Regions from separate parts of the Bradyrhizobium arachidis genome, predicted to be linked through region 2. Evidence: predicted binding sites of a transcription regulator. Region 2 holds the regulator's gene; each other region holds the start of a gene.
The links. The regulator LexA, encoded in region 2, represses DNA repair genes until DNA is damaged. The targets are predictions, from matches to a motif close to TGTTCNNNNTGTGTTCNG.

Region 1 (10,345 bases), 130 kb from region 2:
GCGCATGGCCGCCGAGCCAGACCACAACGATACGGTCGATGATCTCGGGCGCTCTCAGCAGCGCCGAGGCGACGTTGCTGATGGCGCCGATGGCGACGACGTAGAGCGGATTGTCCGGCGTGCCCGCGCGCGCCCGGGCGATGAGGTCGTCCACGGCGGGGGCCGTCCGCGCCGTCTTGCCGGGGCCGACATAATCGGTGACGCCGCGGTGAACCAGGCCTTCCGGCGCGACGTTCAGGCGCTCCAGCAGGCGCAGGATTTCCTGATAGCTCAGCTCCATGCCGTGGCCGGGACTGTCCGCGCGCGCATTGAAGAACGGCGCGGCGTAGATCGCCTCGACATCAAAGCGGTCCTTCGACAACAGCATCTGCACGAGCGCGAACTGATCGTCGATTTCGTTATAGGTGTCGGTGTCGAGCGCGACCCGCAACCGGCCGACCGGCGGCTCCAGGAGCTTGAGGCGGCTTGCGTCCGTGAGTGTCATCGGGCGTCTCCCTTCGCCGTGCGCGGCGATTGCGGATCAGGCGCTCTGCGAAATCCGGCAGACCACTTCGGCAATCTCCTCCATCTGCGCGAACATGTGATCCGGCGCAAGCGCCCGCAACGCCGCCGGGGCCGCGTAGCCCCAGCACACGGCGCCACAGGCGATGCCGACGGCACGCGCCGCCTCGATGTCGCGGACCTCGTCGCCGATCGCGATGACCTTGCCCGGCTCTACGCCCGCGCGCCGGATGACACGTCGGAATTTCGCGGGCTTGCCGAACAGCGATGCAGAACAATCGAAATGCGCGAACAGCGCCGCGGCATCGCCGAGCTTCTCACGCGCATTGGCTTCGCTGTCGGATGTCACCAGCGCGAGCTGCACGCCGCTCTCGATCAGGGTCCGCAGCATGGCCTCGACACCCGCGAACAGCGGAATCTCGCTAGCTGCCTCCGCCTTCAGCCGCCGCGCATGCCGCGCGATTGCCGGCAGCTTCCACAAGGGCACCTCGAGCCGGGAAAGGATCTCCCGGGTCGAGGCATGCCGCAGCCCCTCGACGTCCTCATCGGCGACGCGGCGAAAGCCGAAGCGATCGGCGACGTCGTTGATGGTGCGCAGGAACCAGGGAAAGCTGTCGACGAGCGTGCCGTCGAGATCGAAGATGGCGAGGGTGTAGGGAGGCATCCGGGGAGCTGACGACGGGTAACAAGGGCAGGCGAACCTGCCAGGTTCGTCCGCTATGATATCCAAACGGTGCTCTCGGTCCAGCCGAGTTCGGCGAACTCGGCGGCCCGGAGCGGTGCTTCTCCCTCCGCGAAGAATTCGTCGAGTTGAGGCGGCGCGACGGCCGTTGCGGACAGCATGGCGTGCGCCTGCCCGCGATGATGAATCTGATGCTGAAAGAGATGCATGAGCAGCCGGTCGCGGCGCTCGGTCTGAATCCGCGAATCTCGGTTGATCCTGACGACCCCGTCGAGAAGGTTCGGCGTCAGCGCATCGCAGACTGCGATCAACCGCCTGTCGATCGCGGCTTGAGCGGGTTTCAACGCGGCCAGCGATGGGTACGGGACTTCGTTCTCCCAGGCCGCAGGTCCAAGCCATCCACCCTCCAGCGCATCGACATAGAAGAGGTCGATGACATAGATGTGGTTCAGCGTACGCTGCAGGCTCGGGAAAAAGCCGGTTCGCTCGGCTTCAAAATCGCCTTGGCTCAAAGCGGTGCAGGCAGTCAGCAGCCGGTGGTTCGCCCAGCCATTGTTGTGGGCGAAGGCGCGGTAGGTTTGCACAAAGCCAGCGGACAAGCTTGATCTCCCTTGGACCAATTGTCGGCGGATTTCGCTCGGTTCGCTTACTCCGCCGCCTCGCTCGTGCTCCTTCGCTTCGGCTTCCGCGCCTTCTTCAGCACCGGCTCCAAAAACTTGCCGGTATAGCTCCGTGGCGCCTTCGCGATATCCTCCGGCGGGCCCCAGGCGACGATCTCGCCGCCGCCGTCGCCGCCTTCGGGGCCGAGGTCGATGACCCAGTCTGCGGTCTTGATGACCTCGAGATTGTGCTCGATCACCACGACCGTGTTGCCCTGTGCCACCAGCTCGTGCAGCACCTCCAGGAGCTTCTTGACGTCGTGGAAGTGCAGGCCGGTGGTGGGCTCGTCCAGGATGTAGAGCGTGCGGCCGGTGGCGCGCTTGGACAGCTCTTTTGCCAGTTTGACGCGTTGCGCTTCACCGCCTGACAGCGTCGTCGCTTGCTGGCCGACGTGAATGTAATCCAGCCCGACGCGGTGCAATGTCTGAAAAGTCTCGCGCACGCGCGGCACTGCCTTGAAGAACTCGGCGGCTTCCTCGACGGTCATGTCGAGCACGTCGGCGATGGACTTGCCCTTGAACAGGACCTCCAGCGTCTCGCGATTGTAGCGCTTGCCCTTGCAGACGTCGCAGGTGACGTAGACGTCGGGCAGAAAGTGCATCTCGATCTTGATGACGCCGTCGCCCTGGCAGGCCTCGCAGCGGCCGCCCTTGACGTTGAAGGAGAAGCGGCCGGGCTCGTAGCCGCGCGCCTTGGCTTCGGGGAGGCCCGCGAACCATTCGCGGATCGGCGTGAAGGCGCCGGTATAGGTCGCAGGGTTCGAGCGCGGGGTGCGGCCGATCGGCGACTGGTCGATGTCGATGATCTTGTCGATGTGCTCGAGACCCTCGATGCGGTCGTGGGGAGCGGCGCCTTCGCTGGCGCCGTTCAGCTTGCGGGCGATGGCGCGATAGACCGTGTCGATCAGCAGCGTCGACTTGCCGCCGCCGGAGACGCCGGTGACGCAGGTGAACAGGCCGAGCGGAATCTCGGCGGTGACGTTCTTGAGGTTATTGCCGCGCGCGTTCACCACCTTGATGGTGCGGCGATGGTTCGGCGGGCGCCGCTCCGGCACCTCGACCTCGAGCTCGCCGGTCAGGTACTTGCCGGTCAGCGATTTCGGGTTGCGCATGATCTCGGCGGGCGTGCCTTCGGCGACGATGTTGCCGCCATGCATGCCGGCGCCGGGGCCGATGTCGAGGACGTAGTCGGCAAGCCGGATGGCGTCCTCGTCATGCTCGACCACGACCACGGTGTTGCCGAGGTCGCGCAGGCGCTTGAGGGTGTCGAGCAGACGCGCATTGTCGCGCTGGTGCAGGCCGATCGAAGGCTCGTCCAGCACGTAGAGCACGCCCGTCAGGCCCGAGCCGATCTGTGAGGCCAGGCGAATGCGCTGGCTCTCGCCGCCGGACAGCGTGCCGGAGGAGCGGGACAGGGTGAGATAGTTGAGGCCGACGTCGAGCAGGAAGGTGAGGCGCTCGCGGATCTCCTTCAGGATGCGCCCGGCGATCTCGTTCTGCTGCGCGTTGAGCGCCGCCGGCACGGTCTCGAACCATTCGCCGGCCTTCCTGACCGACAGCTCCGAGATCTCGCCGATATGCTTAGCCCCGACCTTGACGCAGAGCGCCTCGGGCTTGAGCCGGAAACCGTTGCAGGCGCCGCAGGGCACGTCGTGGAAGTATTTCGCGAGCTCCTCGCGCGCCCATTCGCTCTCGGTTTCCCGGTAGCGGCGGTTGATGTTGGTGATGACGCCCTCGAACGGCTTCTTGGTGTCGTAGGATCGGACGCCATCCTCGTAGGAGAACTTGATCTCGTCCTCGCCCGACCCATGGAGGATCGCGGTCTGCGTCTTCTTGGGCAGATCCTTCCATTTGGTGGTCAGCGTGAACTTGTAGTGCTTGCCGAGCGCCGTCAGCGTCTGCGTGTAATAGGGCGACGACGATTTGGCCCAGGGCGCGATCGCGCCCTTGCCGATGGCGAGCTCCTTGTCGGGGATGACGAGGTCCTCGTCGACATGCTGCTCGACACCGAGGCCGCCGCAGGCCGGGCAGGCGCCATAGGGGTTGTTGAACGAGAACAGGCGCGGCTCGATCTCGGGGATGGTGAAGCCGGAGACGGGGCAGGCGAACTTTTCCGAGAACAGGATGCGCTCGGGGCCGCTCTTGTCGTGGATCTTTGCGGTCTTCTTCTTTTCCTCGGCAGGCGCGGCTGCGGGCGCATCGGCGAACTCGACGACGGCAAGGCCCTCGGCGAGCTTCAGCGCGGTCTCGAAGCTCTCGGCGAGGCGCTGGCCGATGTCGGCACGGACCACGATGCGGTCGACCACGACGTCGATGTCGTGCGGGAATTTCTTGTCGAGGCTGGGCGCTTCGGCCAGCTCGTAGAAGGTGCCGTCGATCTTGACGCGCTGAAAGCCCTTCTTGAGCCATTCGGCGAGCTCTTTCCGATACTCGCCCTTGCGGCCGCGCACGACCGGGGCGAGCAGATAGAGGCGGGTGCCTTCCGGCAGCGCCAGCACGCGGTCGACCATCTGCGAGACGGTCTGGCTTTCGATCGGCAGGCCCGTGGCCGGCGAATAGGGCACGCCGACGCGGGCCCAGAGCAGGCGCATGTAGTCGTAGATCTCGGTCACGGTACCGACGGTCGAGCGCGGATTCTTCGAGGTCGTCTTCTGCTCGATCGAGATCGCCGGCGACAGGCCGTCGATCTGGTCGACGTCAGGCTTCTGCATCATCTCAAGGAACTGGCGGGCATAGGCCGAGAGCGACTCGACGTAGCGGCGCTGGCCCTCGGCATAGATGGTGTCGAAGGCGAGCGAGGATTTGCCGGAGCCGGAGAGCCCGGTGAAGACCACGAGCTTGTCGCGGGGAATCTCGACGTCGATGTTCTTGAGGTTGTGCTCGCGCGCGCCACGGATCGTAATTGCGCGCAGGCTCGAGCCCGCGTTCTGCTGTTGGCGCTTCGCCTTGATCACTTCATCCATCCGAGTTGCCCTCAAGGAATCCCAAAAGCGCGCGATCGCGCCAACGAAAAGGCACGCTTCGCCCGGAACCGGGATCGGCGCCGATGGGTATGGCAGCGAACGTAGGAAGAACGGCGACGGATTTCCAGAGGCAGTTGCGAATCGTCAACGGATTGTTGGCGCGCTGGCGGCATCTGGCAGGAGCAGGGCGCGGAACAGGCAAAGGGCCGGCACGTGGCCGGCCCTTTGTTCGCGTTTAGATGCGGATCTTGGGGGCAATCCGCATTCAAGCAGGACCTGGAGGAGTCCCTTGGGGATTGGTCTTTGGCGGATCAGTATTTGGCGACGACGGGGCCGCCCCAGCGATAGTTGACGCGGATCAGTCCGATATCGATGTCCTGGCCGATCCGTTCGGTACGCACGGGTGGGACGAGGATCGCGCTGGCGAGGTCGCCGCCGTGATGCCCGAGGAACAGATGGTCGTACTCGCCGCCGACGGACCAATTCTCCGCGAAGGCGTATTCCACGCCAAAGCCGGCGCTATAGCCCCAGCGGGTCTGGCTCAGGGTATTGGACACGACGCCAACGCCCGGAATGAATTCGTCGTACCTGTCGTGCGCGACGGCTGCGCCCGCCTTGCCGTAGAACAGCAGGCTGTTCACGGTGTAGCCGAGCTGGCCGGTGAACAGGCCAAAGCTGTTGATCGTGGTCCGGTTGTTGAGCGGCGCCAGCACGAAGCTGACATTGCTGCCCTTGAAGTCGGCCCAGTTGCCCTGAGCTTCCACGCCGAGCACCCAGCGCGCCTTCTGCCAGCGATATCCGAGTTGAGCACCCACTGTGCCGCCACTCGCATTGTGACAGCCCTCGCCGACGGCCGGGTCGATGGGAACGCCGGCGACAGCGACGACGCTCCAGCAGGCGTGCGCAAGGCCGCCGCCGCCATTGATGCCGACATAGGCGCCGATCCAGTCATAGGCGAGCACGGGCGCCACCGGCGCCTTGTACAGCGGCAGATCGGCAGCACCGGCCGGTGCGAGCGCGCCGAGCGCGAGCAAGCTGACCGAGGCCAGCACCAACGTCTTCATGTCAATTCCCCAACGCATCGGAGCCAATCAGCGGCGCAATGCACACCGCACTCTCGATTCCATGACGGTTGGGCGCGAGGTCGCGCGAAAACAAAAAGGCCGGCGCGAGGCCGGCCTTTCGTGACGATGTGACGTCGGTCGTGAGACGAAGCTCAGTACTTCTTGAGATCAGTACTTGGCGACGATCGGGCCGCCGAAGTGATAGTTCACGCCGACCTGCACGGTGTGGAAGTTGAGCGTGCCGGTGGGCAGGGCGCCGGCGAAGTAGGTCTCGCCAGCGAGGCTGCGATACAGGTACTCGCCCTTGATCGACCACTGCGGCGCGATGAACGCTTCGACGCCCGCACCGACGGTCCAGCCGGAGTGCCACTTGCTGTCCGACGCGCTCACGCCGAGCGCGGAGAGGGTGATCTTGTTGTCGATCCAGGCGTAGCCGCCCGTGCCGTAGAACAGGACGTTGTTGACGGCCCAGCCGATGCGGCCACGCACCGTGCCCATCGCGTCGGTCTTCGAGGTGGCGGTCGCGGTCACGACGCCGAAGCCCGGGACGACGGTCGCGCCGGTCGCCGTCGCGCTGACGTCAGCCCAAGCGCCGTCGGCCTCGATGCCGAACACGACATTGCCGGTCTGCCAGTTGTAGCCGGCGGTGCCGCCGACGAAGCCACCCTTCATCTTCGGGTCGCCCGAAGCGTTTTCCCAGGCGCCGCCGCCGACGATACCGAGGTAGAAGCCGGTCCAGTTGTAGACCGAGGCCACAGCCACCGGAGCCTTCGTGTACGGGCGAGCCGCGAGATCAGCCGCCGACGCGGGGGCAGCCAGAGCGAACAAACAGGCCGAAGCCAACAAAACCTTCTTCATCTCAATCAAAATCCCAGTCCCAGTTTCTGTTGTTGCCTTCCGCGCGCAGAAGGGCATCGGACGCTGTGGTCCAACTGACGGCGTGCTTACACCACCAAAGCCGCAAGTTGTGTCTCTCAAAAGCCACGACACCCACAAAACGTCACAATTGCTGACAGATTGTCGCGCCACCCGCATCCAGCAAAAAGGCCGGCGCGAGGCCGGCCTTTGATCTCCAAATGATATCAGATGGATATCAGTATCTCGCGATGGCCGGGCCGCCCCAGCGATAGTTCACGCGAACGAGGCCCATATCGACGTCCTGGCCGATGCGTTCGGTCTGAACGAACGCGCCGCCGAAGGTGAAATCGACGTTACGATGGCCGAGGAAGATGTGATCATACTCGACGCCAACCGACCAGTTTGGGGCGAAGCCAAATTCGAGACCCGCGCCGACCGTTCCGCCCCAGCGGGTTTCCCGGGCCGAACCGAAGGTAGTGCCCGCACCCACGAAACCTGGCCCGACGATGAGGTCGTATTTGTCGCCCACGACCGCGCCACCGCCCTTTACGTAGAACAAAACATTATTCCAGGCATAGCCGACCTGGCCAGTAATCAGGCCGAAGGCATCGATCCGCGTACGGTCCTGCTGAGCCGGGGCGGTCGGGCTGACGTTGTTTCCGCTGAAGTCAGCCCAGTTGCCTTGGCCTTCCACGCCAAACACCCAGTTGGCGGACTGCCAACGATAGCCGATCTGACCACCGACCGTGCCGCCCGATGCGTCATGGCAACCGTCTGTGATCAGCGTGCCGACGACAGGCGTCACGAAGTCCCAGCAATTGCGGCTCGTACCCCAGCCACCGTTGATGCCGATGTAAAAGCCACTCCAGTCATAGATAGTGGCAACCATCGGCGGCGGCGCCTTGGTGTAGGGACGCGCCGCAAGATCCGCTGCACTCGCAGGTGCAGACAGACCCAACGCAACGATACCAATTGTGCCAAACAGAATTTTCTTCATTGCAGTCTCCCCAGTGTCGTCCGCTCCAGAGGTCCCCAAAGCGGTCAATCAGGCGCGACGCCCATATGAACAATTCCAACGTAACTTTAGCTCAACCGGCAGGCAGAATCCGTCGCTGGAATGCAACAGTCGCTGGGCAATTGTCTGCGAGTAACCTAATGAATGTTAAGCGTTTTTCCGTGCGGTCGGGTTCCAATTCATTGTGACGTGCACAGTGGCACTGGGTTCCGGTATGCACGTTTGGGTTGCATAATCTTTCAGTAGGAACAAATCTGGAACAAAATTCGGGCCCATGCTATATGTGGGGATAACCGAGGGTGTGGCGGGCCGATCGGCGCTCGTAAGCGTATAGGTCGGCTCAACAAGGCGGCAGCGCGGGCGCGCCGTTCCGGAATTCAGTGGCATTTGGAGTGGAGAGCGGCGATGGCGGGAAGCGTCAACAAGGTCATTCTGGTTGGAAATCTCGGCAAGGATCCTGAAATCCGCCGCACCCAGGACGGGCGGCCGATCGCGAATTTGAGCATCGCCACCTCGGAGACCTGGCGCGACAAGAACAGCGGCGAGCGCAAGGAAAAGACCGAGTGGCACCGCGTCGTGATCTTCAACGAAGGTCTTTGCAAGGTCGCCGAGCAGTACCTGAAGAAGGGCGCCAAGGTTTACATCGAGGGCGCGCTCCAGACCCGCAAATGGACCGACCAGAGCGGCGCTGAGAAGTACTCCACCGAGGTCGTGCTGCAGGGCTTCAACTCGACCCTGACGATGCTCGACGGCCGCGGCGGCGGCGGAGGAGGCGGCAGCTTCGGCGACGAGCCGGGCGGCGATTTCGGCTCCTCGGGCCCCGTCAGCAGCGCGCCGCGCCGTCCCGTGGCCGCTGGCGGCGGTGGCCGCAACAGCGACATGGACGACGACATCCCGTTCTGAGGCTCGCGAGCGTCTCTCCACGAGCGGCGCCCGCTCGCGTAAAGCGACAGGATCCCTACCAATTGGCGGGCAAGGCTCGGTTTTTCCGGGCCTGCCTCAAGTGCTGCTTCAAGCCTTTGACCGGCGATGATGTGAATGGTATTAACTTAATGTTAATCCTGTTTACATGGCTCTCCCGCCGATCGGAGGACGCGTCGCATGAACCTCGCGCCGCTGCTTGAGGCCGCTCCAGCGATCCCGCTGCATGCCTTTGCCGCAATGGCCGCCTTCGTGCTCGGCCTCGTCCAGTTCGCCGCGCCCAAGGGCACGCTGCCGCACCGGACCATCGGCTGGATCTGGGTCCTCCTGATGGTCGCGGTAGCCGCCTCGTCGTTCTGGATCCACCAGATCCGTCTGGTCGGGCCGTTCAGCCCGATCCATCTGTTGTCGATCTTCACGCTCGTCGTGCTGCCGCTCGCGGTGTGGCGGGCGCACACCCATCGCGTCGCCGATCACCGGCGGATGATGATCTTCATTTTCGCCGGTGCCCTGGTGGTGGCGGGGCTGTTCACGCTGGTGCCCGGGCGGATCATGCACCGGGTGATTTTCGGGGCTTAAGGCGCGGTTTGCGCCGGCCGATTTCGAGCCTTGTTCCAGCACCGGCGCGGAGTGCGTAAGTCTCTGGAAAAACAGTCGGAAAAAGCGCTTCCCTTGGCCCTGCAAGGGTGGTTATCGGGGGGGCGATGCGCTATATGATTCCCAGATAAAACCTCACCGGATTTCCCCTTGGCTGACGACGACAACAAGCCCGGCGACCAGCCGGCGCAACCCTCGGACATTCGCCCCGTCTCGATCTACGAGGAGATGAAGAAGTCCTACCTCGATTACGCCATGAGCGTGATCGTGTCGCGTGCGCTGCCCGATGCGCGCGACGGGTTGAAGCCGGTGCATCGCCGCATCCTCTACGCGATGAACAATCGCGGCGACACCCCGGACAAGAAACACAAGAAGTCCGCCGGTGCCGTCGGTGAGGTCATGGGTAAGTACCACCCCCATGGCGACCAGGCGATCTACGACGCGTTGGTGCGCATGGCGCAGGACTTCTCGATGCGCGCGCCCCTGATCGACGGACAGGGCAATTTCGGCTCGGTCGACGGCGATCCGCCGGCGGCGATGCGCTACACCGAATCCCGCCTGACCAAGATCGCGCTGAAGCTGCTTGAGGACATCGACGACGACACGGTCGATTTCCAGGACAACTATGACGGCTCCGAGCGGGAGCCGGTGGTCCTGCCGGCGCGGTTCCCGAACCTGCTGGTCAACGGCGCCGGCGGCATCGCGGTCGGCATGGCCACCAACATCCCGCCGCACAATCTCGGCGAGGTCATCGACGCCTGTGTCGCGCTGATCGAAAACCCCTCGCTGACCATCGACGAGCTCAACAACATCATTCCGGGCCCGGATTTCCCGACCGGCGGCATCATCCTGGGTCGCCAGGGCATCCGCAGCGCCTATCATCTCGGCCGCGGCTCGATCGTGATGCGCGGCAAGGTCACGTTCGAGACGGTCCGGAAAGAGCGCGAGGCGATCGTCATCACCGAGATTCCGTATCAGGTGAACAAGGCGACGATGGTCGAGCGCATCGCCGAGCTCTACAAGGAAAAGAAGATCGAGGGTATCTCCGATCTGCGCGACGAGTCCGATCGCGACGGCTACCGCGT
Region 2 (10,345 bases):
TCGTGATCCAGGAGGACACGGTTGCGGACGGCAGGCGCATCACGATCAAGGAAGCGGCCGTGACGGGACGACACATCCGCCCCGCCGGCGTCGATTTCAGCGAGGGCGACGTGCTGCTGCGCAAGGGCATCCGGCTGACGGAGCGCGACCTCGCGCTCGCCGCCGGCATGAATCACCCGTTTCTACCCGTCCACCGCCGCCCGAAGGTCGCGATTCTCGCCACCGGCGACGAGCTGGTGATGCCGGGCACCACGCCTGGCCCCGGCCAGATCGTCTATTCCAACGGCTATGCCCTGCACGCGCTCGCCCGCAGCGAGGGCGCCGATACCGTCGATCTCGGTGTTGCCGCCGATACCCTGGACGCCACCACCGCGGGCATACGCCGCGCCCGCGCGAGCGGCGCCGACATCCTGATCACCACCGGCGGCGCCTCGGTCGGCGACCACGATCTGGTCCAGCAGGCGCTGAAGGCCGAGGGCACCGCGATGACGTTCTGGAAGATCGCGATGCGGCCCGGCAAGCCGATGATGCATGGAAGGTTGGCGGCGATGCGCGTGATCGGCCTGCCCGGCAATCCCGTGTCATCCTATGTGTGCGCCTTCCTGTTCATGGTGCCGCTGATTCGGGCGCTGTCGGGCCGCTCCGTGATTCACCATCGCCGCGAGCGCGCGGTGCTGGGCCGCGACGTCGGCGCCAACGACCAGCGCGAAGATTATCTGCGCGCACGCCTGGAGACGCGCGACGACGGCACGCTGATCGCCCTTCCCGTCAATCACCAGGATTCCTCGCTGCTTGCGAATCTCGCTGCGGCACAGGCACTTCTCGTGCGCGCGCCGTTCGCGCCGAAGGCCGAAGCCGGCACACCTTGCGAGGTGCTGCGCCTGCCGGTCTGAACGCGCTGGCCACACGCGTGACGCGAACTTTGTCGCGTTCACGGTAAATTAAGCAGTTGCGGAACATGTATCGAACATATAGTGTCCGTTCATGATTTGTTTCGAGCATGCAGCGGCTTATCGCTGAATTCAGCGTCTCGGAATCGAACGACATCAACCGGGGGATTTTGGTCGAGATGTTAACGCGCAAACAGTACGAGCTCCTGCGGTTCATCAGCGAGCGACTGAAGGAAAGCGGCGTACCGCCCTCCTTCGACGAGATGAAGGACGCGCTCGATCTGCGCTCGAAATCAGGCATCCATCGCCTGATCACCGCGCTCGAGGAGCGCGGCTTCATCCGCCGCCTGCCCAACCGCGCCCGCGCCATCGAGGTGATCAAGCTGCCCGAGCTGCAGGCGGCCGCCGGCAATCGCCGCGGCTTCACGCCGAGCGTCATCGAGGGCAATCTCGGCAAGGTCCGCACGACCTCCAGCCCGCCTGCGGACGAGGGCGAGCGTCCCGTCGCGGTGCCGGTGATGGGCCGGATCGCGGCCGGCACGCCGATCGAGGCGTTGCAGACCCGCAGCCACACCATCAGCGTCCCGCCCGATATGCTCGGCTCGGGCGAGCACTACGCGCTCGAAGTGCGCGGCGATTCCATGGTGGAAGCCGGCATCCTCGACGGCGACATGGCGCTGATCCAGCGCAACGAGAGCGCCGACACCGGCGACATCGTGGTGGCGCTGATCGACGACGAGGAAGCGACCTTGAAACGCTTCCGCCGCCGCGGCGCCTCGATCGCGCTCGAGCCCGCCAATGCGGCCTATGAGGTGCGCATCCTGCCGCCGAACCGGGTCAAGATTCAGGGCAAGCTGATCGGGCTTTATCGGAAGTACTGATACCGCAAGTACTAAGCGCGCTGTCCGCGCGCTTCGATCGGCATCGCCGACCAGAGATCGGAGCGGATGATTGTCCGCTCCCGCTGGATAGTCTTTCTGGTTTCGCGCAGATTATCCGGCCCCTCCTCTAGCGCTACATCCTCGCCACGCCGCACGAAGCAGCACCGCTCCGGATCGGCTTTCGAAGGTTGGAGGAGATGTCATGCGCAAGATCATCCTGAGCACAGTAGCAGCGGCGCTGATCGCAGCATCAGCATCGCAAGCCGTTGCCGCACCATCGCACCGCCATGTCCGTAAGGAGACGGCCAAGGAAACGACCATGAGCGAGCAAGTCCGCAACGCGCGCAATGCGCTCACGCAACCATCACAACCGGTCTGGCCATACTCCGGTTGGTCGGCGCCGGCTGGCCACTGATACGCCCACCGAATGCACGAAAGCAGGCTTTGTTCCCGGGGGATTCGGGAAAGATAATGTGATCGCACGCTGCGGCAGCGAGCCGCAGATTTGCCTATAACCGGGCAGACGCTATGATGCTTCCACTCTGATAGAGGCCTGCGCCTCGTAAGACAGAGGCGCGGGTTGCTATCTCCGCATGAGGAGCACCCACGATGTGTGACTACAGCCTGCATGCCGTCGCATCGCGCCCTGCCGAGGTCGGCGAGACGATCGTGACGACAACGTTCCGCGGCACCTCGACGCGCGGCTTTGCCTCCGCGGCCGATCCGACCGTCGCGGTCTGCCTGCTGCCGGGAACGGAGCTCGCCTTCGCCGACAACGTCCGCTACGACAATCGCTGGATCTGGACGCGCACCGTCAACTCGCGTGTCGGCAAGTTCGGCAAGATTGATCCGCACATTCCCGATCGCCATCATGACGCGATCGAATTCCCCGACGGCAAATACGTCCTGGTGACTCAGCTCGTCGAAGGCCAGCAGGCAACCGTGCTGCAACTGCCCGTGACCCAGCCGCTCGGCGAGCGCGAGCACAAGCCGCAGGTCAGTGCCGAGAACCGCCCGACAACGCCGCGTCTGCCGATCGGTTGAAGCAGATATCCCCGGCCGCCAGGTCGGAGCCCGGAATTGAGATCGCCATCGCCGGCCGCGGCCGGCGACGTGGTGTTGTTTGTGTCTCTCGATATCCCACCTTCCCGTCGCACGAAGTTTGCGCGGCGCTGCCTGAATTTTGAACGTCCGTTTCACAGGCAAATGGCCGATGCTGTTCCGGCTTGGGACGGCGGACGGACTCGATGAAAACCTTCATTCGTGTCGTTGAACTCTGGGTGCCCGACAGGACGCGCATGCGTCTGGAATTCGGCGGCGGCCTCTACGGCGAAGGGCTGTCCGCGTTCAGGGCTGTGAGCGAAGATCTGCACTTCGGATATGACGAGGGGCTCCCCGGCAAGGCCTGGGCGTCCGGCCACCCGGTGATCCTCACCAAATTCGCCAACTCCTATTTCAAACGGACCGACCAAGCCCTTGCAGCCGGTCTCACCTGCGGCGTCGCGGTGCCGGTCTTTGCAGGCGAATTCCTGCAAGCGGTGATGGTGCTGTTCTGCGGCGACGACGAGGCGCATGTCGGCGCCATCGAGCTCTGGCACAACGACGCCGATACGTCCCACGAGATGAGGCTCGTCGACGGCTACTATGGCACCGCCGACATGTTCGAGTTCAACTCCCGCCACACCAGGTTTCCGCGCGGCTTCGGCCTGCCCGGACGCACCTGGAAAGCGGGCCTGCCGCTGATCATCAAGGACCTGCACAACGCCAAGAGCTTTCTGCGCTGGGAGGACGCGGCCGAAGTCGGGATCAACCTCGGCGTCGGCATCCCCTACCGAGCCGGCACTGAGAAGACCTGGGTTCTGACATTCCTCTCCGCGCAGGCAACGCCGATTGCGCGGCGCTTCGAGATCTGGGTGCCGAACGAGATTCGTTCGGCGCTGGTCTTCCACGCCGGCGATTGTGGCGCGCAGACCGACCTCTCCGCGCTCTATGCGAACAAATCCATCGCCAGGAGCGAGGGCAGCATCGGCGGCGCCTGGGCCACCGGCATGCCCGCGCTCAATGACGATCTCGCGCATGACGGCTCGATCTCCGGCTCCGAGGCCCAAACAGCCGGACTGAGCCGGATGGTGGCGCTACCGGTGATCGGAGGTGCGGGACTCGACGCCGTGCTGGCCTGGTACTTGTAGCCGATCTGCTCAGTCATCGGCCTGCAAGTCGGCCTCGGACGGCGTTGCGTCCCGGTTGCGGAGCGTCGCCGCCTGCGGCGCAAGGCTCGTCCCGAAATCAGCCTCGCTCGCGATCGCCGGCGACCATGGACGGTCCGTGCCCCTCGCCTTCACTGCCTGGACCGCGAAGCCGTCGCCGCGATGTGTCAGGGCGAGCGCTCCTTGTGCGGCAAGACGCTGCCGGTCGACCACCATCGCCGCGCAATCCGGCGGCGCGGGCCTTGCCGTCACCACCAGTGCAGCGCGACTGCAATCATCCGCCAGCGCGTCGATCCGAAGGGACAGCGCCACCAGCCGCCCGTCGGCGAGCGGCGTGACGCAGCCGGCCTCGTCGCATGACCCGCCGTCAGCCAATGCGGCACTGCCGGCCTCGCGCGCATCGGCGTCGGCGGCGAGCCACTCCTTGAGCAGAAAACCGTCCTTGCTGGCCCTGATCAGATGCAGGCGCCCGTCCCTGCCCCGCACCGCGACGCTCTGGCCGTCCCCGGCAATCAGAATGTCGGGCTGGCGCGCCGCGAGGCCCCAGAGGATCGCCGCCAGCAGCACCACGGCGCCGGACCAGCGCAGCGGCGTGCGCAACAAACCCATCACGATGACCCCGAGGCTCGCCGCGATCAGCGGGCCTATGCCGAAGGCCGGGATGCGGCCGACCGCGCCTGGCAAGCCCGCCACCCAGCGCGAGACTGCGATCATCCAGTCGATGCCGATCCCCATCAGCCACCAGAACACGCCGTCGAGCCCGAACGGTGCCGCAAGCAGGCTCAATAGCCCGGCCGGCATGACCAGCGCCGAGACCACCGGCATGGCGCCGAGATTGGCGAGCACGCCGAACGGCGTGACGCGGTGGAAGTGGAAGGCGGCGTAGGGCGTGGTCGCAAGCCCCGCGATCAGCGAGGCCAGGAACAGCATCGCGATCTCGCGCCCGCCCCACAGCGCGATCCGCGCGGTCGTGGAATGATCGGGCGAGGCAAACAAATTGGGCATGCCGATCTGCACCAGCGCAACAAGTCCCAGCGTCGCGGCGAAGGACATTTGAAAACTCGGATGCACAAGTGCTTCCGGCGCGACCGCGAGCACGATCAGCGCTGCCACGGCCAGCGTGCGGAACGTGATGGCCCGGCGGTCGACCATCACTGCGATCAGCACCACCGCCGTCATGAAGAACGATCTTTGCGTCGCGACTTCCGCGCCCGACAGCAGCAGATAGAACGCCGCCGCGACCAGTGCCGCGGCCGCCGACCATTTCTTGATGGCGAAGCCGGCCGCAAGCCGCGGAATCAAGGCCAGCAGCGCGCGCACGGCGAAGAACACGACGCCGGCGACGACCGCCATGTGGTAGCCGGAGATCGACAGCACATGCCCCAGCCCCGAGATGAACATGGCGTCATTGACGGGCGTCGAGATCGCATCGCGCCGACCGGTCAGCAGCGCCGTCGCGATGGCGCGATTGTCGCCCTCGAGCGTCGCGCGGATGCGCGCGTCGATCGCATCGCGCAGGCCCTGCATGAACGCGGCATAGCGCAGCCGCAGGCCACCGGTATCCGGTGGCACGGACGCCGTGATCGCGCCCATCACGAAGCCGGAGGCGCCGATGCCCTGGAAGAACAGGTCGCGCGAGAAATCGTAGCTGCCGGGTCGCACCGGCGAGATCGGCGGCAACAACCGCGCCTTCAGCTGCACGAAGCTGCCGACCTCGGGCGCGGTCCCCTTGCGCACCGACAAGCGCACGCGCTCGAGTTTTACATCACTGCGCTGCGCCTCCATCGCGGTAACACGAAGGACAAAACGGTCGGTGCGCTCGCGGATGTCGCGGGTCTCGACGAAGCCCGACAGCGAGACCGAATAGAGCGGCTTTGCCAGCACCGTGTGCGCGATACGCGCCGTCTTCCAGGTCGCCACGGCCAGGCCGGCCGCGACCGTCGCGATCAGGAGCGCAGGCGCAAACCACCGGCTCCGCCGCAACAGGACCGCACCACAGATGAGCGCGACCGCGGTGGCGGCAACGACCCACAGCACCGGCTCATGATCGGCCGCGAAGTACAGCGCGATGCCGCCGCCGAACGCGACAGGCACCCACGGCAACAGCCGCCCGGCGCCGGCCTCCGCGCGCGCCCATTCGCGCAGCGTCTCGACGATCGCGGGCCAAAGGCCGGAGCCCGCCGGCGCAAAGCCGCCCGCCGAGGCGGTTCGGCCCGTCGGCCAAGTTCCCGCGATCCCTTGCGAGACACGCTGCGGCCGGCCCGGCTCCGCCATCCCCTAGCACCCTGCGATACGCGACGGGTGCCGAGGCTACCGGAACGTGCAGGCGGACGAATAGCGGTACGGATCAGGAACGGACGGAGGCCCGCCCTACTTTTCCTCTTCCATCGTCACAGCGACATCCGCTTTCGCCGACAGGCGCACCTTGTTGCCTTCGACGTCGGCAACGAGGCCCTTGTCGATGAAGTGATGGTGCCCCTTGTGGCTGCCCTCGCCGCTGTCCTTCTTGGTCAGCTTGATGCGATTGCCCTCGACCCGGTCGACGGTGCCGATGTGGACGCCGTCGGCGCCGATGACTTCCATATGCTCTGCGATGTTCTGCATGGCGGATCCTTGGTTGGGAATCCATCTCAACGCAGCCGACGCGCGTTCGTTTCCATCGTCATTCCGGGACGCGCCCCTTGGCGCGAGCCCGGAATCCATAACCACGAGCCGGAATTATGGATTCCGGGCCCGGCCCTTCGGGCCATCCCGGAATGACGGAGCCAATGGAATACGGTGCGCTAGATCAGCGGCAGCTGCGACGAGGCGTGGTGATTGACGATCTTCCAGTCGCCGTCCTCGCGCATGATGACCCAGCTCATCTTGACGATGAGATCGTCCCGCTCGCCTGCGAGGTCGAACGTGATGGTGGCTGCCATGTTGATCAGGTCAGGGCCGGCCTGCGCCGCGTTCACCTCGGAAAAGGCCGCAGATGGCTTGCGCCAGCGCGGCAGGCCGTTGAAGTAATCGGCAACGCCGTCCCTGCCCTGATAGAGCTTTGGATTCGAGCCGAAGAAGAAGGCATTCTTCGCATAGAGCGACGACAGCGCGCCGGCGTCGAGCGTTGCGAAGCCGGCGCACCATTTCGCGATGATGGCGGAAACGATGGCGTCGGCTTCACTACTCATCTCAGATCCTCAGCCTTTGGCGACTTCCTTCGCGAACGTATCACGCAGGCCGATGGTGCGGGAGAACACCGGCTTGCCCGGCGTCGAGTCCTTGTCGCGCACGAAATAGCCCTGGCGCTCGAACTGCATCGGCTCCATCGAATTGCTCTCGGCGACCGATGCCTCGACCCGCGCATCGGAGAGGATCTCCAGCGAGTTCGGATTGAGATCGGCCGCGAAGTTCGAGGCGTCCGGGCTCGGATTGGCGAACAGCTGGTTGTAGATGCGGATCTCCGCCGGCTTCGATGCTGCCGCCGGCAGCCAGTGCATGGTCGCCTTGACCTTGCGGCCGTCGGGCGCGTTGCCGCCCTTGGTCGCCGGGTCGTAAGTGCAGCGCAGCTCCACGACCTCGCCCTTGTCGTTCTTGATCACGCCGGTGCACTTGACGAAATAGGCATAGCGCAGGCGCACCTCGTTGCCCGGCGACAGGCGGAAGAACTTCTTCGGCGGGTTCTCCATGAAGTCGTCCTGCTCGATATAGAGCTCGCGGCCGAACGTGATCTTGCGCGTGCCGGCCGAGGGATCGTCGGGATGATTGATCGCCTCGAGCTCCTCGGTCTGCCCTTCCGGATAGTTCTCGATGACGATCTTGAGCGGCCTCAAGACCGCCATGCGGCGCTGCGCCGTGCGGTTCAGCTCCTCGCGGATGCAGAACTCGAGCATGCCGACATCAACGACGCTGTTGGCCTTGGCCACACCGATGCGCTTGACGAATTCGCGTAAGGCGGCCGGCGGCACGCCGCGGCGGCGCATGCCCGCCACGGTCGGCATGCGCGGATCGTCCCAGCCGGCGACATGACCGTCGCGGACGAGCTGGGTCAGCACGCGCTTGGACAGCAGCGTGTAGGTCAGATTGAGCCGCGCCATTTCGTACTGGTGCGGCTCGGACGGCACCGGCAGCTTCTCGATGAACCAGTCGTAGAGCGGCCGATGGTCCTCGAACTCCAGCGTGCAGATCGAATGCGTGATGCCTTCAATGGCGTCCGACTGGCCGTGGGCGTAGTCGTAGCTCGGATAGATGCTCCACTTGGTTCCGGTGCGCGGATGGTGCGCATGAAGGATGCGGTAGAGCACGGGATCGCGCAGGTTGATGTTGCCCGAGGACATGTCGATCTTGGCCCGTAAAACGCGGGCACCGTTCGGAAATTCACCGGCCTTCATGCGGCGGAACAGGTCGAGGTTTTCGTCCACACTGCGGTCGCGGAAGGGCGAGTTCTTGCCAGGCTCGGTCAGCGTGCCGCGCGAGAGGCGGATCTCCTCCTGGGTCTGGTCGTCGACATAGGCGAGCCCGTCGCGGATCAGCTGCTCGGCCCATTCGTACAGGCGGTCGAAATAGTCAGAGGCGAAGAACAGGTTCTTGCCCCAGTCGAAGCCGAGCCAGCGCACGTCGGCCTGGATGGAATCGATATATTCCTGCTCTTCCTTGACCGGGTTGGTATCGTCGAAGCGCAGATGGCAGCGCCCCGGAAACTCCTGGGCGATGCCGAAATTGAGCGCGATCGACTTGGCGTGGCCGATATGCAGGTAGCCGTTCGGCTCCGGCGGGAACCGGGTCACGATCTCCTTGTACTTGCCCTGATCGAGGTCGGCCTGGATGATGTCACGAATGAAATCGCGCCCAACCTCGCCTGCCACCGGTTCTGTCATTACGAAAATCCTGTAGGGAAATCAGCGGCCCTTCTGCCAAATTCGTGCCGAAAGGCCAAGCCCCATGGCAGCCCCCCGATCAAACTTCGGCGATCCTGGTGCGGACGCGTTCGACAAAGGCCGCCCGGGACGCCGGGGTGGAACGATCCATATCGTAGTGCGCCAGATAGAACGAGCGAACACCGGCGCCGCACATCGGCTTCAGCGCACGAAACAGGACTTTGCGGCCGGGGTCTTGCATGACAATCCGGGTCAGCCACCAGGGCGAGCCGTAGCTCGTCACGACGCCGAACGTTCGAATGTTGGTGAGCAACGGCCTGATACGCCCGCCCTTCAGATCGTGGGTAAACGCCGTTCCTGGCGCCCAGACCCGGTCAAAATAGCCCTTGAGCATGGCAGGCATCGAAAACGACCAATGTGGGAAGCAGAAGATGATGCCGTCGATGCGCCGCAAATCCGCAATGAGGCGTGCCACCGCACCCTCGGTATAGGAGCCCTGATAGTAGCTACGCCGCTCCGCCTCGGTCATCGCGGCACGGTAAAGGTCGGTCGCGATCACCTCATGCCGGCGCTTCAGCGTCTCGACGATGGTTTGGAACAGCGCGTGATTGTAGCTGTCCGCGAGTGGATGGCTATGAACCACCTGGATTAGCATTGGCAAAATCTCCCAACCCTATGATACACGGTCGCCCCACACCTTGACCGTCCCAGCTCACTATCGAATGACCACACCTCAAATCGTCACCCGCTTCGCTCCCTCCCCGACCGGCTTCCTCCATATTGGGGGTGCCCGCACGGCGCTGTTCAACTGGCTCTATGCGAAGAAGCACGGCGGCAAGATGCTGCTCCGGATCGAGGACACCGACCGGGAGCGCTCCACGGAAGCCGCGATCGGCGCCATCCTCGACGGCTTGAGGTGGCTCGAGCTCGGCTGGGACGGCGAGGTCATCTACCAGTTCAGCCGCGCCGCGCGCCACCGCGAGGTCGCCGAGCAGCTGCTCGCCGACGGCAAGGCCTATCGCTGCTACGCCACCGCCGAGGAGCTGACCGCAATGCGCGAGAAGGCGCGCGCGGAGGGCCGCACCCGCCTCTATGACGGCATGTGGCGCGACCGCGATCCGGCAACCGCGCCTGCCGACGTCAAGCCGACCATCCGACTGCGCGCCCCGCAGACCGGCGAGACCGTGATCGAGGATCAGGTCCAGGGCCGCGTGGTCTGGCAGAACGAGAATCTCGACGATCTCGTGCTGCTGCGCGGCGATGGCAACCCGACCTACATGCTCGCGGTGGTGGTGGACGACCACGACATGGGCGTCACCCACGTCATCCGCGGCGATGACCATCTGATCAACGCCGCCCGCCAGAAGCAGATCTATGATGCGATGGGCTGGGCGCTGCCGAGCATGTCCCACATCCCGCTGATCCACGGCCCGGACGGCTCAAAACTCTCCAAGCGCCACGGCGCGCTCGGCGTCGATGCCTACCGCGCCATGGGATACCTCCCGGCCGCG
Region 3 (10,345 bases), 4.3 Mb from region 2:
CTCCAGCGCGCGATGCGCGACGGTCGGCCCGCGGCCGGCCCGCTGCACGGTCCGGTCGTCCCAATAATCGTGATTGCCCATGACGGCATGCACGCCGAGCGGTGCCTTGAGGCCGGACAGCACCCTCGCCCATTCGCTCGACGGAATGATGCGCGTGACCTGGTGAACGCCGGCAACATAATCGCCGAGCAGCACGATGAGATCGGCATTCAACGCGTTGGTGCGGTCGACGATCGCCTCGATCCGCTCCAGCGACATCCAGGGATCGCAGGCATGGATGTCGGCGACCGCCGCGATCTTCAGCCGAAGATCCGCCGGCCATTGCCGCGGGGTCGGATGATAGCGGGTGACGCGGAGCCGCATCGGCTCGACACCGACGCCATAGGCGGCGGTCGAGACGCCGAGGGCGGACAGGCCGCCGATGGACCGGATGAGATGACGACGCGAGATCATGGAAGCCCGAACGTGATGCACTTTCTTGATGCGGCCCGATTGAAGCGGAATTGGGGTGCGCTGGTGCAGACCGTCCGCATCCTCGTGCAAATTGCCTGCACAAAGATTACCGGAAGTTCATGACAACCGGACCCTTTCGACGCGATCAGTCGTCGCTCTCGTCCGTGCCGAACAGGCCGAACTGTGCCGCCGCGTCGCGCGAGGGCTCGGCGATGCCGAGATGGCGGAAGGCGTGCGAGGTAAGCAACCGGCCGCGCGGGGTGCGCTGGAGATACCCGCACTGGATCAGATAAGGCTCGATGATGTCCTCGATCGCATCGCGCGGCTCGGACAGCGCTGCGGCCATCGTCTCGACCCCGACCGGGCCGCCGCCATAGTTGAGCGCGATGGTCGAGAGGTAGCGGCGGTCCATGGCGTCCAGGCCCGCCGCGTCGACCTCGAGCGCGCTCAGCGCGTGGTCGGCGATCTTGCGGTCGATCTGCTCGGCATTGGCGGCTGAAGCAAAATCGCGCACGCGGCGGAGCAGACGGCCGGCGATGCGCGGCGTGCCGCGGGCGCGGCGCGCGATCTCGTTGGCGCCATCAGTGCTCATGCCGACATTGAGCACGCGGGCGCCGCGCGTGACGATGCTCTCGAGCTCCTCGATGGTGTAGAAATTGAGCCGGACCGGAATGCCGAAACGGTCGCGCAAGGGATTGGTGAGCAGGCCGGCGCGTGTGGTGGCGCCGACGAGGGTGAATTTCGACAGCTCGATCTTCACCGAGCGCGCCGCCGGCCCCTCGCCGATGATGAGGTCGAGCTGAAAGTCCTCCATCGCGGGATAGAGCACTTCTTCGACCGCGGGACTGAGGCGATGGATCTCGTCAATGAAGAGCACGTCGCGCTCTTCGAGATTGGTCAGCAGCGCGGCGAGATCGCCGGCCTTGGCGATGACGGGGCCTGATGTCGCACGAAAGCCGACGCCGAGCTCCTTCGCCACGATCTGCGCCAGCGTGGTCTTGCCGAGGCCGGGAGGACCGACGAACAGCACGTGGTCCAGCGCCTCGCCGCGCTTGCGTGCGGCCTCGATGAAGATCGAGAGGTTCTTGCGCGCCTGCTGCTGGCCGACGAAGTCGGACAGCGACTGTGGACGCAGCGCAGTGTCGCCGACATCGTCGCTACGGCGCTCGGGCGAGACCATGCGGTTGGCCTTGGGATCGCTCATTTCGAGAGCTCCTTCAGGCCGAGGCGGATGAGCTGCGCCGTCTCGGCGCTTTCACCCGCGCTGCGCGATGCCGATGCGATGGCCGCGGCGGCCTGCGGCTGGCCGTAACCGAGATTGACCAGGGCGGAGATCGCATCTGCAACGGGGCGCGGCGCGCGCTGATCGTCGACGGCGCCGGCGAGATGCACCACGGCCGGATCGACACTGGCGAAGGCCGGCGCCTTGTCCTTCAATTCGGTGACGATACGCTCGGCCACCTTGGGGCCGACGCCGGGCGTGCGCGCCACCGCGGCCTTGTCGCGGAGCGCAATGGCGTTGGCGAGATCGGAAGGCTGCAGCGTGCCGAGCACGGCGAGCGCGACCTTGGCACCGACGCCCTGCACGGTCTGGAGCAGACGAAACCATTCGCGCTCCTGGTCGGTCCGGAAGCCGAACAGCTTTATCTGATCTTCGCGGACGTAGGTCTCGATCGACAGCACGGCCGCTTCACCCGGCGAAGGCAGATGCTGCAACGTGCGGGAGGAACAGTGCACCTGATAGCCGACGCCGCCGACGTCGAGAATCACAAAATCCTCGCCGTAGGAATCGATCAGGCCCTTGAGCTTGCCGATCATAGTCCCGCCACCTTTAGCCGGAGCGCCGTGCTTTGGCGGTGGTGAGCGTGAGTGATGGCGATGGCGAGCGCGTCGGCAGCGTCCGCGGACGGCGGCTCGGCTTTCGGCAGCAATATCTTCAGCATCATCGCGATCTGTTGCTTGTCGGCGTGGCCGGCGCCGACCACGGTCTTCTTGACCTGGTTCGGCGCATATTCGGCGACAGAGATGCCGAACATTGCAGGCGCCAGCATGGCGACGCCGCGGGCCTGGCCGAGCTTCAGCGTCGCAACGCCGTCCTTGTTGACAAAAGTCTGCTCGACCGCGGCTTCGATCGGCTTGTGATCGGACAGAACGGCCGCAAGCCCTTCATGGATCGCGAGCAGCCGGCTCGACAGCGGCAGATCGTCCCGCGGCTCCACCGAACCGCAAGCGACGTAGATCAATCGGTTGCCCTCAGCCTCGATCACGCCCCAGCCGGTGCGGCGCAGGCCGGGGTCGATGCCGATGATGCGAACGGGGCCACGAATCGGGAGCGCGGTCATGGGCCAGTGATAGCGGCTGGCTGCGATGGGGGAAACAGAAACAGAACGGAAGTAACAGGGGAAGTGGGATGTCTCGGGTGAGCAGGGCTGCCCACTTCATACTCCGTCGTCATACCCCGCGAAGGCGGGGTATCCAGCACGCCGCGGCTTCTCCGTATCCGCTGGCGCCTCTGGAATACTGGATCGCCCGCCTTCGCGGGCGATGACAGCGGTGGATGAGGCTACCGGACGGCCTAGCCGCCCATCTTCGCGACCAGCGCGTCCGACACCTCGAAATTGGCGTAGACGTTCTGGACGTCGTCGTGCTCGTTGAGCAGGTCCATCAGCTTGAGCAGCTTCTCGCCGGTCTCGTCGTCGACGGCGACCGTGTTCTGCGGCTTCCAGATCAGCGCGGCCTTGCGCGGTTCGCCGAACTTGGCCTCCAGCGCCTTGGCGACGTCGCGATAGCTCTCGGTCGAGGCGTAGATCTCGTGGCCGCCTTCGCCGGAGACGACGTCGTCGGCACCGGCCTCGATCGCGGCATCGAGCACCGCATCGTCATCGGCGACGCTGCGGTCGTATTCGATGATGCCGGTGCGGTCGAACATGAAGGAAACCGAGCCGGTTTCGCCGAGATTGCCGCCCGACTTGGTGAAGAAGGAGCGGATGTCGGAGGCGGCGCGATTGCGGTTGTCGGTCAGCGCCTCGACGATGACGGCGACGCCGCCCGGGCCATAACCTTCGTAGCGGATCTCGTCATAGTTCTCGCCGTCGCTGCCGAGCGCCTTCTTGATGGCGCGCTCGATATTGTCCTTCGGCATGTTCTCCTGGCGCGCGGCGATCACGGCGGCGCGCAGGCGCGGGTTCATGGCGGGGTCGGGCGTGCCGAGCTTGGCCGCGACGGTGATTTCCCGCGCCAGCTTACCGAACAGCTTCGACTTCTGCGCATCCTGCCGCCCCTTGCGGTGCATGATGTTCTTGAATTGGGAATGTCCGGCCATGCGTGGTCTCGTAAAGGAATCGTGCGCCAAGGTGAGCTTAGGGAAGCGCGGCCTTATAGGCCCTCCACCCACCGGAATGAAAGAGGCTCTACGACTTTAAGGTAATACCGTAAGGCCCCCTGCCTAGAGGTCAGGCACCGTTAACCCTGATTTCATTCCGGATTGCGAAAATAGCGCCTGACCGTTCCCCGACAAGAGAAACCCGATGGCGTTCGGACTATTTCGGAAGCGTCTGCCGGATACGGCTGCGCCTGCGGTCGCCCCGCAGACTGTGCGGCCGACGGCCCATTCCGAGCCCGCCCCGGCCGCTGAGGGCGATTCGGCCCGGGAAATCCTGGAACTGCTGGAACTCGAGCTCGGGGCGATGATTCGCCAGCTCGAGCGCGCCGCCAATTCGGTGGCCGGCGGCGCTGAGGCGACCGCCGCGACGCTGGCCGACATCCGCGACCGCACCGACGCCCTCACCGGCCGCACCAACGCCGCGCAGTCGACCGCCTCGACCTTCGCTCATGCCGCCGACAAATTCACCCAATCCGCGCAAGGCATCGGCGCCCAGGTCCGCGCGGCCGCCAAGCTCGCCGATGAGGCCAGCACCGCGGCGCAGGAAGCCCGCGCCAATGTCGACCGCCTGCGCGAGTCCTCCGCGGCGATCGGCAACGTCGTCAACCTGATCGCGCAGATCGCACGGCAGACGACGCTGCTCGCGCTCAACTCGACCATCGAGGCCGCACGTGCGGGCGCGGCCGGCAAGGGCTTTGCGGTCGTCGCCACCGAGGTGAAGGCGCTCGCGGTCCAGACGCAAGGCGCCACGGAAGAGATCTCGAAGAAGATCGACGCGCTGCAGCGCGATGCCGCCGGCTCCGCCGACGCCGTGCACCGGATCTCGCAGGCGATCGAGGCGATCCGCCCGGTGTTCGACACCGTCAACGGCGCGGTCGCCGAGCAGAACGCCACAACGAGCGAAGTCTCCGGCAATGCCGCCAGCGCCTCGGAGTTCATCATCTCGGTCGGCGAGAGCGCAGCCGAGATCGACGCCGCGACCAAGGCCGCCGAGACCCATGGCGAGAACGTCGCCAGCGCCGGCAAGGCGGTCACCACCTTCGCGCAGAAGCTGAAATCGCGCTGCGCCGTGCTGCTGCGCCAGAGCGAGCACGACGATCGCCGCAAGACCGAGCGGCTGCCCTGCCATCTCAAATTCGAGACGTCGCGCGGCGTGATGCCGGTCTACGAGATTGCGATGGACGGCGTGCTGATCGGCGGCGCCGACGCTGGGCGGCTGGCACCGCACACGATGATCGAAGGCAGCCTCGAAGACGTCGGCGCCTGCCGCCTGCGCGTGATCGAGCAGTCCAAGGCCGGCGCCCGCGCGCAGTTCATTGCCCCCAATGCCGAGCTCTCCGAGAAGATCGAGGACAGGCTCTGGTCGATCCACGAGGAGAACACCGAGTTCGTCACCCGCGCCATGGAAGCGGGCAACGCGCTGACCCAGATCTTCGAGCAGGCGCTTGCGCGCGGCGAGGTCAAGGTCGACGATCTCTTCGACACCGATTACGCGGACATCGCCGGCACCAATCCGCAGCAATACCGCACCCGCTATCTGGACTGGGCCGACCGCGCGCTGCCGCCGTTCCAGGAGGCCTTCCTCGCCAAGGACCCGCGCATGGCGTTCTGCGCCATGGTCGACCGCAACGGCTTCCTGCCCGTGCACAACAAGATCTATTCGCATCCGCAGCGGCCGGGCGATATCGCCTGGAACACGGCCAACAGCCGCAACCGACGGATCTTCAACGATCCGGCGGGGCTCGCCGCCGCGCGCAACCTGCGATCGTACCTGGTCCAGAGCTATGCGCGCGACATGGGCAACGGGAACACCGTCATGATGCGCGAGATCGACGTGCCGATCCGCGTGCAGGGCCGGCACTGGGGTGGATTCCGCACCGCCTACAAGCTCTAGGGCATGGTCCGAAAAAGTGGGCTGCGGTTTTTCGACGAGACCATGCTCACACAAAAAACCTGGGCGCGAAAAACCAAGGCGCAAATTGCGCCTTGTGCACGCTCAGGCAAGACGTCAGCCGCGAATCATCCTTTAACGTCGGAGTTGGAATGGGAATGCCGCGGGGGGCCGGCGTACGGCTCCGACTGGAGGACCCTTAAGACATGTCCGTCGCACAACTTGCAGTTATGGACACCGGCTCCAACCGGACGCTGGCTGAACGGCTGATCGACCAGCTCGCCGACCGCATCGGCGGCCTCGGCGTCGAGCTCGCCGATATTGCCGGCAACGTCCAGGAAGTCGCAAACCGCGTCGCCAACCAGTCGGAACGGTTCCACCATCTCCAGAAGACGGCGGAGACGATGGTCTCGGCCAATCACGACATAGCCAACGCATCACAGGCGGTGCAGTCGACGACGTCGGCCGCGGTCGGCGAGATCGCGCAGTCGCGCAGCGCAGTCGACACCGCCGTCAGCCACATCTCCGAGCTGGTCGCAGCCGTCGAACGTATCGAGGCTCGTTTGAGCGCGGTCGGCTCGGCGCTGGCGCAGGTCGCAAAAGTGTCCGGCTCGATCGAGGCGATCGCCAAGCAGACCAACCTGCTCGCGCTGAACGCAACCATCGAAGCGGCGCGCGCCGGCAATGCCGGCCGCGGCTTCGCGGTGGTCGCGAGCGAGGTGAAGAACCTCGCTGAAGCGACCCGCCAGGCCACGCATCAGATCTCCGACACCGTGCGCGACCTCGACGGCCAGATCGAAGGCCTGATCGGCGAGAGCAGCGATGCCTCGCAGCGCGCGAAGACCGCAGGCGAAGGCGCCCAGCAGATCTCCGGCATCATCTCGCGCGTCCAGCAGGGCTTCGCCTCGGTGGAAGCGGAGATCGACAGCGTCACGCGCGCGGCGACCTCCAATCTCGGGCATTGCGACACCGTCATCAGCGAGCTCAACGAGCTCGCCAAGGGCGTCGACCTCTCCTCGCGCGATCTCAAGAACGCCGACCAGCGCGTGACAAAGCTGCTCGACACCTCCGAAGCGCTGATCGCGCTGATCGCCGACAGCGGCGTCGAGACCTCGGACGCGCCGCTGATCCGCGTCGTCGTCGAGACCGCCAAGCGCATCTCGGCCGAGTTCGAGGCCGCGATCGACCGCGGCGAGATCACGCTCGACCAGCTCATGGACGAGAACTACCGGGAGATCCCCGGCACCGATCCCAAGCAGTACAAGACGCACTATGTCGACTTCACCGACCGCGTGCTGCCCGCGATCCAGGACCCGATCCAGAAATCCGATCCCCGCATCGTGTTCTGCGTCGCCTGGGCCAGGGGCGGGTACCTGCCGACCCACAATCCGAACTACCGCCTGCCGCAGGGCAAGGACCCGGTCTGGAATAACGCCAACTGCCGCAACCGCCGCCTGTTCACCGACCGCGCGGTGAAGAAGGTCGCGGCCAACACAAAACCCTTCCTGCTGCAGACCTATCGCCGCGACATGGGCGGCGGGCAGTTCGTACTGATGAAGGACCTGTCCTCGCCGATCGTGATCCGCGGCAGGCACTGGGGCGCATTCCGGATGGGTTTTCGGCAGGGCTGACGACCGCTGCTGGGGGCCTTGAATCAAAACCTCGAAAACAACCCCATGCACAGTAGCCGGGGCGGGAGGAATCAGCGGCTTGCAGTCGGCGGGCCTGGCGCGGCTTGACCCGTCGGGCAAAACAGGCGCATAATGCTATTATTCCGAAATTGCCATGCGCTCCTCTCCCTTCTCCCCTTGCGGGAGAAGGTGGCATAGGCGGCCTCTGGCCGCCGTTCTTGGGAACGCCGAAGCGAAGCTTCGGCTATGGCGCCGGATGAGGGGTCTCTATCAGCGCGCAAAGCTGCCTCGGAATAAGAGAGGATCATACGCGGAGACAGCCCCCTCACCCGAGTGAGTCTGCGTCTACTGACATCGCTGCCCTCTCCCGCAAGGGGAGAGGGCACAACAACAAGCCGTCGCGATTGATTTCATCGGGGTGCCACCCCTGCCTTTCCCAATCGCACGAATTTCGACATCGCATGATTTTGCGCATTCGCACGACGATCTGCGGCGATCGGCGGCGCGCGCGACGAAAATGCGTCAAAACATGACGATTATCATATCAATTAGCCCAGAACGCGTGCTGCGATCGCCGCACAAATTCGTGAACGTCATGGCTGGGCGCTGCGTTCGCGCAAATATGCATTGCCGGAAATGTCGGTGCTTCTTCGTTTCGCATCGATATGATTATGGTCGCGCGCAAATCGCCGACGCCGTAAGCGCTCGTCGAGCAAGGGGATGCACATGGCAACGACACTCACCATCAACGGCGAACAAAAATCCTTCGACGCGCCACCTGAAATGCCCTTGCTGTGGGTGCTGCGCGACATTCTCGGGATGACCGGCACCAAGTTCGGCTGCGGTATCGCGCAATGCGGCGCCTGCACGGTGCATGTCGACGGCAAGGCGGTGCGCTCCTGCGTGCTGCCCGTCAGCGCGGTCGCGAACCGGGCCGTCACCACCATCGAGCATGTCGGCAACACGCCTGCGGGTGCGAAGGTGCAGAAGGCCTGGCTGGATGCCGAAGTGATCCAGTGCGGCTATTGCCAGTCCGGCCAGATCATGGCCGCCGCCGCGCTGCTGGCGGCAACGCCCAATCCTGATGATTCCGACATCGACGCGGCGATGGCCGGCAACATCTGCCGCTGCGGCACCTATGTCCGCATCCGCGAGGCCATCAAGCACGCCGCCAACGGCAAGCAATCTTGAGGTCCGCCATGAATGCACACAATAGCGTCTCCCGCCGCTCACTCCTGACCGGCGGCCTCGCCACCGGCTTCCTGCTCGCCTTCCATCTGCCGCTGCGCGCCGCCGGCAACGAGCCGGTGCAACGCGATGTGACGGACGGCAAATTCGCGCCCAACGCCTTCATCCGCATCGATGAGACCGGCCGCACCGTGCTGATGATGCCGCAGGTCGAGATGGGACAGGGCACCTACACGTCGATCTCGGCCGTGATCGCCGAAGAGCTGGATGCCGACTGGAGCAAGGTCGAGGTGCAGCACGCCCCGCCCAACGACAAGCTCTACGGCAACCCGACCTTCGGACTGCAGGTCACCGGCAATTCCAACTCGATCCGCGCCTGGTGGCTGCCGCTGCGCAAGGCCGGCGCCACCGCACGCGCCATGCTGGTGCAGGCCGCAGCCACCCAGTGGGGCGTCGACGCTGCAAGCTGCACCGCGTCGAAGGGCGAGGTCGCGCATGCCGCAAGCGGCCGCAAGCTCGGCTACGGCGAACTGGCGCTCGCCGCCCAGGGCCAGACACCGCCGAAGGACGTCGCGATCAAGGATCCCAAGGATTTTGTCCTCATCGGCCAGCCGCTGAAGCGGCTCGACACGCCTGACAAGGTCAACGGCAAGGCGCTCTACGGCATCGACGCGATCCTGCCCGGCATGAAGATCGCCGCAATCGCCAATTGCCCTGTGTTCGGCGGCAAGGTCGGCAAGGTCGATGACAGTGCCGCGATGAAAGTCGCCGGCGTGCGCAAGGTCGTCGTGCTCGACGACGCCGTCGGCGTCATCGGCGATCACATGTGGGCGGCCAAGAAAGGTCTCGAAGCGCTCAAGATCGAGTGGAACGAAGGCCCGAACGCGAAAATCACCACCAAGGACGTCTGGGACGACCTGCGCAAGGCCAGCGAGAAGGATGGTGCCGTCGCAAAATCCACCGGCGACATCGGCAGGGCGCTCGCCAGCGGCGACAGGTTCGAGGCGGCCTACGAGCTGCCGTTCCTGGCACATGCGTCGATGGAGCCGATCAACGCCACCGTCCACGTCAGGCCGGATGCCTGCGAGATCTGGACCGGCACGCAGATCATGACGCGCGTGCAGTCGGAGGCGGCGAAGGCCGCCGGTGTTCCGGTCGACAAGGTGATCGTCAACCAGCATCTGCTCGGCGGCGGCTTTGGCCGCAAGCTCGAGCCGGACATGGTGGTCGCGGCGGTGAAAATTGCAAAGCAGGTCGACTATCCCGTGAAGGTGATATGGACCCGCGAGGAGGACATCCAGCACGACGTCTATCGTCCGGTCTATCGCGACCAGATCACGGCATCGCTGGTCGACGGCAAGATTGCGGGGTGGAAATACAAGGTCGCCGGCTCCGCGGTGCTGGCGCGCTGGCTGCCGCCGGCGTTCCAGAAGGGCATCGACATCGACGCGATCGACGCGGCGGTGGACGCGCCATACGACTTCGCCAACTTCCACGTCGAATATGTCCGCGCCGAGCCGCTGTCGGTGCCGACCGGCTTCTGGCGCGGCGTCGGCCCGAACAACAACGTGTTCGCGGTCGAATGCGCGATGGACGAGCTCGCGCGCAAGGCGGGCAAGGACCCGATCGAGTTCCGCAAATCCATGCTGACGAAGAACCCGCGCATGCTCGCGGTGCTGAACCAGGTCGCCGAGAAATCCGGCTGGGGTCAGCCGCTGCCGCCGCGCGTTGGCCGCGGCGTCTGCGTGCAGCCGTCATTCGCAAGCTTCATCGCGTCCGTGGTCGAAGCGGAGATCGACG

Region 1: the regulator LexA is predicted to act here: its motif matches at 7,987-8,004, upstream of WN72_RS25855 (single-stranded DNA-binding protein).
Region 3: the regulator LexA is predicted to act here: its motif matches at 2,826-2,843, upstream of ruvC (crossover junction endodeoxyribonuclease RuvC).

What each region holds. Positions count from the first base shown of each region.
Region 1 is NZ_CP030050.1:5,529,995-5,540,339, reverse strand. It holds gene WN72_RS25895 (nucleoside hydrolase) at 1-484, opposite strand, end outside; gene WN72_RS25890 (HAD-IA family hydrolase) at 521-1,165, opposite strand; gene WN72_RS25885 (DinB family protein) at 1,219-1,782, opposite strand; gene uvrA (excinuclease ABC subunit UvrA) at 1,830-4,805, opposite strand; gene WN72_RS25875 (outer membrane protein) at 5,117-5,869, opposite strand; gene WN72_RS25870 (outer membrane protein) at 6,038-6,727, opposite strand; gene WN72_RS25865 (hypothetical protein) at 6,642-6,938, shown strand; gene WN72_RS25860 (outer membrane protein) at 6,963-7,724, opposite strand; gene WN72_RS25855 (single-stranded DNA-binding protein) at 8,148-8,645, shown strand; gene WN72_RS25850 (DUF2306 domain-containing protein) at 8,844-9,242, shown strand; gene gyrA (DNA gyrase subunit A) at 9,411-10,345, shown strand, end outside.
Region 2 is NZ_CP030050.1:5,661,957-5,672,301, forward strand. It holds gene WN72_RS26470 (molybdopterin molybdotransferase MoeA) at 1-893, shown strand, start outside; gene lexA (transcriptional repressor LexA) at 1,070-1,771, shown strand; gene WN72_RS26480 (hypothetical protein) at 1,974-2,186, shown strand; gene WN72_RS26485 (hypothetical protein) at 2,381-2,815, shown strand; gene WN72_RS26490 (GAF domain-containing protein) at 3,019-3,960, shown strand; gene WN72_RS26495 (ComEC/Rec2 family competence protein) at 3,970-6,252, opposite strand; gene WN72_RS26500 (DUF2171 domain-containing protein) at 6,349-6,582, opposite strand; gene WN72_RS26505 (nuclear transport factor 2 family protein) at 6,762-7,148, opposite strand; gene WN72_RS26510 (glutamine--tRNA ligase/YqeY domain fusion protein) at 7,158-8,834, opposite strand; gene WN72_RS26515 (NAD(P)H-dependent oxidoreductase) at 8,914-9,489, opposite strand; gene gltX (glutamate--tRNA ligase) at 9,557-10,345, shown strand, end outside.
Region 3 is NZ_CP030050.1:1,338,985-1,349,329, reverse strand. It holds gene WN72_RS06630 (metallophosphoesterase) at 1-453, opposite strand, end outside; gene ruvB (Holliday junction branch migration DNA helicase RuvB) at 599-1,657, opposite strand; gene ruvA (Holliday junction branch migration protein RuvA) at 1,654-2,271, opposite strand; gene ruvC (crossover junction endodeoxyribonuclease RuvC) at 2,268-2,795, opposite strand; gene WN72_RS06610 (YebC/PmpR family DNA-binding transcriptional regulator) at 3,029-3,775, opposite strand; gene WN72_RS06605 (methyl-accepting chemotaxis protein) at 3,981-5,729, shown strand; gene WN72_RS06600 (methyl-accepting chemotaxis protein) at 5,933-7,357, shown strand; gene WN72_RS06595 ((2Fe-2S)-binding protein) at 8,084-8,548, shown strand; gene WN72_RS06590 (xanthine dehydrogenase family protein molybdopterin-binding subunit) at 8,557-10,345, shown strand, end outside.